Regions from separate parts of the Peribacillus sp. AS_2 genome, predicted to be linked through region 1. Evidence: riboswitches for the same ligand, from Rfam matches in the RefSeq annotation. Region 1 holds a riboswitch; each other region holds the start of a gene.
The links. A riboswitch is a leader RNA that binds a small molecule or an ion and turns the genes downstream of it on or off. The one in region 1 is predicted to bind thiamine pyrophosphate.
Positions count from the first base shown of each region.

Region 1 (2,274 bases):
CGGTAAAAAACCAAAAAGAGCAGCTTTTTCTCCCAATAGGAGGGTTGCAAGCGGATAACAGGCCAGGGAACCGAGAAAGCCGGTCCCGATCACTTCCCCTAAACAGGCGAATTTTAAGCTTTGTGTTTTTCGGTAAAGGATGGCGGCCAAAAGTGCACCAATCATGCTGCCGGGAAAGGCGAAAATTGAACCGGTACCAATCATGTTTCTAATAATGGAAACTAAAAAAGCTTGTGTCACCGCATATGCAGGCCCCAATAGAACCGCCGTCAGGACATTTGCCAGATGTTGAATAGGAAAGATTTTTGCAAATCCTGCAGGGATGAAAATAAATGAACTGGTAAGCGTCGTTAAAGCCGTGATCATGGCAGTCAATGTCAGTTTCTTGATAGGGTTCATCCTCATGTCAACCACCTACAGAGGCCAATCCTGCTCATTTTGAACCATGTCCCAGAATAAATATTCATATCGGGAAGTAACCAAAAAGTGCTTTTCTAATCTAAGAAGTTCCTTTTCAGGCATGCCTTCCGTCAATTCTTCCAACAAAGCGATTAGCCACTTGTGTGCTTCCCCGAATTCAGGAGATGAATAGGACCTTATCCAATCTGCGTAGCGATTGTTTTCCAGTGCTGCTCCATTTTGTTCTTTTAATAGCAAACCGATTTCATAATAATCCCAAGCGCAGGGCAGGAGACAGGCGATCAAGTCTGCCAAAGTCCCATGCTGAGCTGCATTTAGCATGTAACCTGTATAGGCTAGAGTGGTTGGAGTAGGTTCTGTATTTTCCAATTCCTTGGAGCTGATCCCGAATTCGGAAGCATAATGCCGATGAATATCCATTTCCACTTGAAGGGTTTCATTTAAAATGCTCGCAAATTTTGACATAGTTTCGATGTTATGGGCTTTGATGACACCTAAAGCAAAGAGCTTGGAATAATCCATGAGATAGACATAGTCCTGCTTCAGGTAATAGGCAAATTTCTTTTCAGGAAGTGTGCCGTTTCCAATTGCTTGGACAAAGGGATGTGAATGGTTCCTTTTCCAAATCTCTTTTGCCCGTGCATGCAGTCTATCACTGAATGTTTCTAATTTTGTATTCTCCATTGTTCATCCTCCTATAGAATGGCTCCCTTTACCTTTGTTAAATAAAAAACCCCGTTCCTGAATACGGAACGGGGTAGATGGATATAGTCTGTAAAATGGACGATATCATCCACTTCCCTCCGCCGGTATGAGCCGGTTCAGGTTCAAAGGGTCCGGAACTAATTCCATCTCAGTCTTAAAAAAGACTCCCCTAGTGGTGTGAATTGTATGTAATTACTGACATCATATCAGAAAGACAAGAAAATGCAACCCGTATTTGAAAGAGGAATCACTTTATGTCCAGGAAAAAAGGGAGAACCAGGTAATTGACTTTTGAAGATTATTAGGATAGAATCATTTCTACATCATTATATATTGAATTCTTATCCAGAGAGGTGGAGGGACTTGGCCCTAAGAAACCTCGGCAGCGGACCCGTTTAGGGAACTGTGCTAAATCCAACAAGCATATGCTTGGAAGATAAGAAGAGCCGAACGGACACTGTCAGCCTCTTCTTAAATTAGAAGGGGCTTTTATTTTTGGGAAATAACGTTTAGTGACATACTAGAAAAGGTATATATAATTTGGTGAAATCAAACAAGTTGATAAAGTTTAGCTAACTAGAAGCAGGCACTAGGACGGAAAGGAGCCATTTACATGGCAGAATTATTTAAGAGGATTGAACAGAGGAAGGCAAAACTCATTGAAGAGCTATTGGCCAATGGAGTATACAAAACCTCTGATGAAAGGCACCTTTATGATGCCCCATTAAAAGTACTTGAAGATGAATATAAGATTGTTATAAATAGACCTAATAACGAGTCACCTTCTGAATGGATGACATAGTAATCGGAATACAATATTTGGATTTTTGGATAAGGGATATGATGTAAGCATTCGCAGTCTACACTAGTGGATGCTTTTTTTGCGTTTATTAGAAAACGACACAAATTATACATAATTAAATAACAAAATAGGTGTTTTGTCACATTTGACCTATAAAATAACACATTTAATTTCTGGAAAATAGTTGATTTTAACTAGTGATTTCATTATGATAAAAGTGTAAAAATATTGAATAAATGGGAGGTGTCTATGATGCATTGCCGTAAGGTAACTATAGAAAAAGTTGAAGAGAAGAGACAGGAAATGATAAAGTTGGGAGCGATTTACGGCTTAACAAGTCTGCTGAC
Region 1 is NZ_JAPTGA010000004.1:367,448-369,721, reverse strand. Features, by position in the region: gene thiW (energy coupling factor transporter S component ThiW) at 1-399, opposite strand, end outside; gene tenA (thiaminase II) at 415-1,104, opposite strand; TPP riboswitch at 1,202-1,306, opposite strand; SAM riboswitch class I at 1,464-1,568, shown strand; gene OTG27_RS09690 (Fur-regulated basic protein FbpA) at 1,739-1,927, shown strand; gene OTG27_RS09685 (aspartyl-phosphate phosphatase Spo0E family protein) at 2,180-2,274, shown strand, end outside.

Region 2 (2,274 bases), on a different contig from region 1:
ATCGCGGAGCATCATCCTGATACTTGGCTGCAAGCCACTCCTGGCTTTTCTTCACTAGTTTTGGATCAAGATCCGGTGCAGACTCAATTAACATATCTGCTGCATCATCAGGATTCTTAATCGCAAACTGGTATCCTTTCGAAGCTGCATGGACGAATGCTTTAACAGTCTCGGGATCTTCTTTTATCATCTTTTCATTTGTAGTCAAAACAGGCGTATAGTAATCAAGCTTATCAGAGTATTCCGTTAAGTACACCATATTAAGCTTATCATTTCGCAACTCAGCCTCAATGCCTGTCCAACCATAATAAATCCAGGCAAAATCTATATCCCTTTTAACCGAAGTGAAAAAATCCATGTCTCCTGTATTGACTATGTCCACTTTATTTACATCCGCATTTTCCTTTTTCATGAGTGAATCAATAATGGCCTTTTCAACCGGAGATCCCCAGCCACCATACGTTTTCCCTTCAAAATCCTTGGGAGTCGTAATGTCCTTAGCCTCAGGGGAAGCGAATCCCGAAGTATTATGCTGGATGACGGCAGCTACCGAAACAATCGGCACACCCTGTACGCGGGCCTGTGTTATGCCCTCTTGATAGCTCACGCCAAATTCAGATTTCCCTGAAGCGACAAGCTTATCAGCTCCAGCTTCACCTGGCATGATAATTTCCACATCAAGACCTTGTTCTTTAAAATAACCTTTTTCCTTGGCTACATACAATCCTGTATGGTTTGTATTCGGTGTCCAATCGAGCACGACCGATACCTTCTTTAATTTTTCATTTTTAGATGCTTCTTCTTTTTCATTAGTTCCGCCTGCTCCGCATCCAGCTAAAAGGAAGAACGAAGTTAACAGTGGTAAGAATTTATTCAAGTCATTATCCTCCTACACATCTTATAAGATTCATATGCCGGAACCATAATAGGGCTCCAGGGCTATTCAAATACTGGATAAAAAAGCAAAAAACGCCCGAAGATGAATTCGGACGTTAACATACAAAACAGAAAATCAGTCATAATATGTTCCCTCCGCTGGCATCACCCAGATCAGGTTCAAAGAGTCAGCATCTAATGGATGCAATCTCAGCCAGCAGTACTGGCCCCCCTACATTTCTCGCACATATGAACTTTTCTCTCTCATTATATCAATTCATGGGGAAAAAGGAATACTAATTTGCTTCTTCTCTCTAATTGGAAAGGTATTCCTGGCACTTCAGGATATCTTGCAAATATCTTTTGGAACGAAAATCATTGAAAGCAAAATAATTCTGCCTCTTTCCGTTCCAATCATTCTTGGCTGCAACGGCGGCGGACACGTTCCAAATAGTCATTTCTTTTCAAGCATTCATATAATGAGCATTACATGTAGACATTTTTGTTTACTTGTTTTATTAAACCCTTAATTTCATAAGCAAAAGGTGGATATGTCATGATAAAGATTAATCACAAATGGTTAGATGTCAGTCAAATCCAACCAGGTACAGCCTCTGCCAAATCGCTTGAAACTCTTCAATGCTTGGCGGAAGATTCTAACGTTTTTGAATACCGGAACTTTGGGGATTTTAATTTCGAGATACAGCTGAGGAACCGAGTCATAGAGGCAGCTATTGCGTTGGATAAAAGCGGTCCGGATTTTTCCACACTTGAGGAGTCTCAATCCAATCAACGTTATTGGCACCTTTCAAAGGATGGCACCTTTACCCTTCAGCCAGGGATTCTCCCTCATGCTGCGCTCGTTGACATTTTCATGAATGGAGGGCTTTATGCCTTCGAATGCGGTACAGCAATGGTCGTCACTTTTTTAAAGGCGATTTTGGATTTGATCGGCCCTAGGAATTTCGACCATCTTTTTTCAGACCTATTTTTATATGACTTTCGCCCTCCACAGAATATGGCTCTCATTATTCATCAAGGAAGGGATTATTTACCAGGTGATTGCGTTTACTTCAAAAACCCTGATCACGACTTGGCAACCCCTGAATGGCAAGGTGAAAATGCCATATTATTAGGGAATAACCTCTTTTATGGCCACGGGATCGGGATTACCACTGCACAGGGAATCATCGATGAATTAAATAGCAATAGAAAGCCATTCGCCACCATATCAGCATTTCTGACAACGCATATCATTTCCCTGGATAGTTCCTTCTATAGACAATTCCAACTAAATAACCCCCGTGCCAAGCCCGATAACAGTCCTGCCAGCCTTTCCAATTGTATTGTTTCTGAAATAGGTTCGAAGATATACCTTTCATGACCCTGGCATTTCGC
Region 2 is NZ_JAPTGA010000008.1:68,636-70,909, reverse strand. Features, by position in the region: gene OTG27_RS15680 (ABC transporter substrate-binding protein) at 1-877, opposite strand, end outside; TPP riboswitch at 1,011-1,120, opposite strand; gene OTG27_RS15675 (protein-glutamine gamma-glutamyltransferase) at 1,433-2,260, shown strand.
Region 2: linked by a shared signal. The riboswitch ahead of OTG27_RS15680 (ABC transporter substrate-binding protein) and the one ahead of tenA (thiaminase II) in region 1 are both predicted to bind thiamine pyrophosphate.

Region 3 (2,274 bases), on a different contig from region 1:
CAATGACCCGGAATTTGGACTTGAACTGGCAGAACGTTTCCCGGCCGAAAGACGCAAAAAGCCATTTATCTATGAAGAAACATTCCGTGTTCTGGATGAATTAAAAGGGAAGTACAAATTGCTATTGCTTACGAACGGATCTCCTGAGCTGCAAAATACCAAACTTGAAATAACGCCTGAACTGGTTCCTTATTTCGACCAAATCGTGATTTCAGGCGCATTTGGACGAGGTAAACCGGATGCCTCCATTTTTGAGCATGCTTTGGAAATCATGGAGCTAGATAAGGATGAAGTATTGATGGTCGGCGATAATTTAATGACCGATATCCTTGGAGCATCACGGGTAGGCATAAAGTCGGTTTGGATAAATCGCCATGATAAGGAACGGAATGAAGTGATTCCAACCTACGAAATCACGCATTTAGAGGAGCTTTTCCCTATCCTTGGGAGCCTGGGGAATTAATTGGCGGTCCTCCTCCAAATAACAAATTTTTAGATGATTGCAGAGAAAATACTAGGTCTTTTAAATTATTTACAGAATGAAAAGGGTGAGATATAGTTACCCTGTAATCAATTAAATTATTCAGACTAGGGGTGTCCAATAAAAGTTGGGCTGAGAGAGAAGCGCTTAAGCTTCTTAACCCTCAGGACCTGATCTGGTTCATACCAGCGTGGGGAAGTTAGAATCTACTAAACGATGACCTTTCAATTGGTCATTTCTGTAGTCATACTAACGTTAGCCGGGTCTTAAATATGAGACCTGGCTTTTTCGTGCGAAGTGGATTGGATTTTGTCCTTTTTAAATGAACTTAAAAAGGAGAAATGAAATCATGAAGAGTAATTCAGTAAATGACATGAACGTTTCAATTATGTCCAGTTTTGCCGGGAGTAAAAAAGTGTATGTTGAGGGATCTAGACCCGATATTAAAGTACCTATGCGTGAAATTGAGCTAAGTCCGACGACAGGGGCATTCGGCGAAGAGGAGAATCCGCCTTTACGTGTATATGATACAAGCGGCTTCTATACGGATTCAGAATATCCGATTGATATTCATAAAGGCCTTGCCCCGATTAGACGCAGCTGGGTTCTGGAACGGGAAGATGTTGAAGAGTATGAAGGGCGTGAAATAAAGCCGGAAGATAACGGATATAGAAAAGTGGAGTCACAATCCAATGCCGAAGTTTTTCCGGGATTGAAAAGAAAACCATTGCGTGCGGTGAAAGGGAAAAACGTAACCCAGCTCCATTATGCCCGCAAAGGGATCATTACTCCAGAAATGGAGTTCATTTCGATCAGGGAAAATGTAGCCCCTGAGTTTGTAAGGGAAGAGGTAGCTAGCGGGCGGGCAATTATTCCGGCAAATATTAACCATCCTGAAAGTGAGCCGATGATCATCGGACGTAATTTTCACGTGAAGATAAATGCGAATATTGGAAATTCAGCTGTCAGTTCATCGATCGAAGCTGAAGTGGAGAAAATGACTTGGGCTACACGATGGGGTGCAGACAACATAATGGATCTTTCCACAGGAAAGAATATTCACACGACGCGGGAATGGATTATCAGGAATTCACCTGTGCCTGTTGGGACGGTTCCGATATATCAAGCATTGGAAAAAGTGAATGGGGTCGCGGAAGATTTAAATTGGGAAGTATTCCGGGATACATTAATCGAGCAGGCTGAGCAAGGTGTCGATTACTTCACCATACACGCTGGTGTGCTTTTGCGATACATCCCAATGACAGCAAAGCGAGTTACGGGTATTGTTTCCCGGGGAGGCTCCATCATGGCACAATGGTGCTTGGCCCACCACCAAGAAAGCTTTCTCTATACACACTTTGAAGAGATTTGTGAAATCATGAAGACGTATGATGTTTCTTTCTCATTAGGTGACGGTCTCCGTCCGGGATCCATTGCAGATGCAAACGATGAGGCACAATTTGCGGAATTGGAAACACTTGGGGAATTGACGAAGATTGCTTGGAAGCACGATGTTCAAGTCATGGTGGAGGGACCCGGTCACGTACCGATGCATTTGATTAAAGAAAATATGGATAAACAGCTGGAAGTCTGTCAAGAAGCACCATTCTATACCCTGGGACCATTGACGACGGACATAGCTCCTGGATACGACCATATCACTTCTGCGATTGGTGCTGCCATGATTGGATGGTTTGGAACGGCCATGCTTTGCTATGTGACACCGAAAGAGCATTTGGGACTTCCGAATAAAGAGGATGTTCGGGTAGGGGTCATTACTTATAAAATTGCAG
Region 3 is NZ_JAPTGA010000003.1:23,881-26,154, forward strand. Features, by position in the region: gene OTG27_RS05710 (HAD family hydrolase) at 1-463, shown strand, start outside; TPP riboswitch at 581-695, shown strand; gene thiC (phosphomethylpyrimidine synthase ThiC) at 831-2,274, shown strand, end outside.
Region 3: linked by a shared signal. The riboswitch ahead of thiC (phosphomethylpyrimidine synthase ThiC) and the one ahead of tenA (thiaminase II) in region 1 are both predicted to bind thiamine pyrophosphate.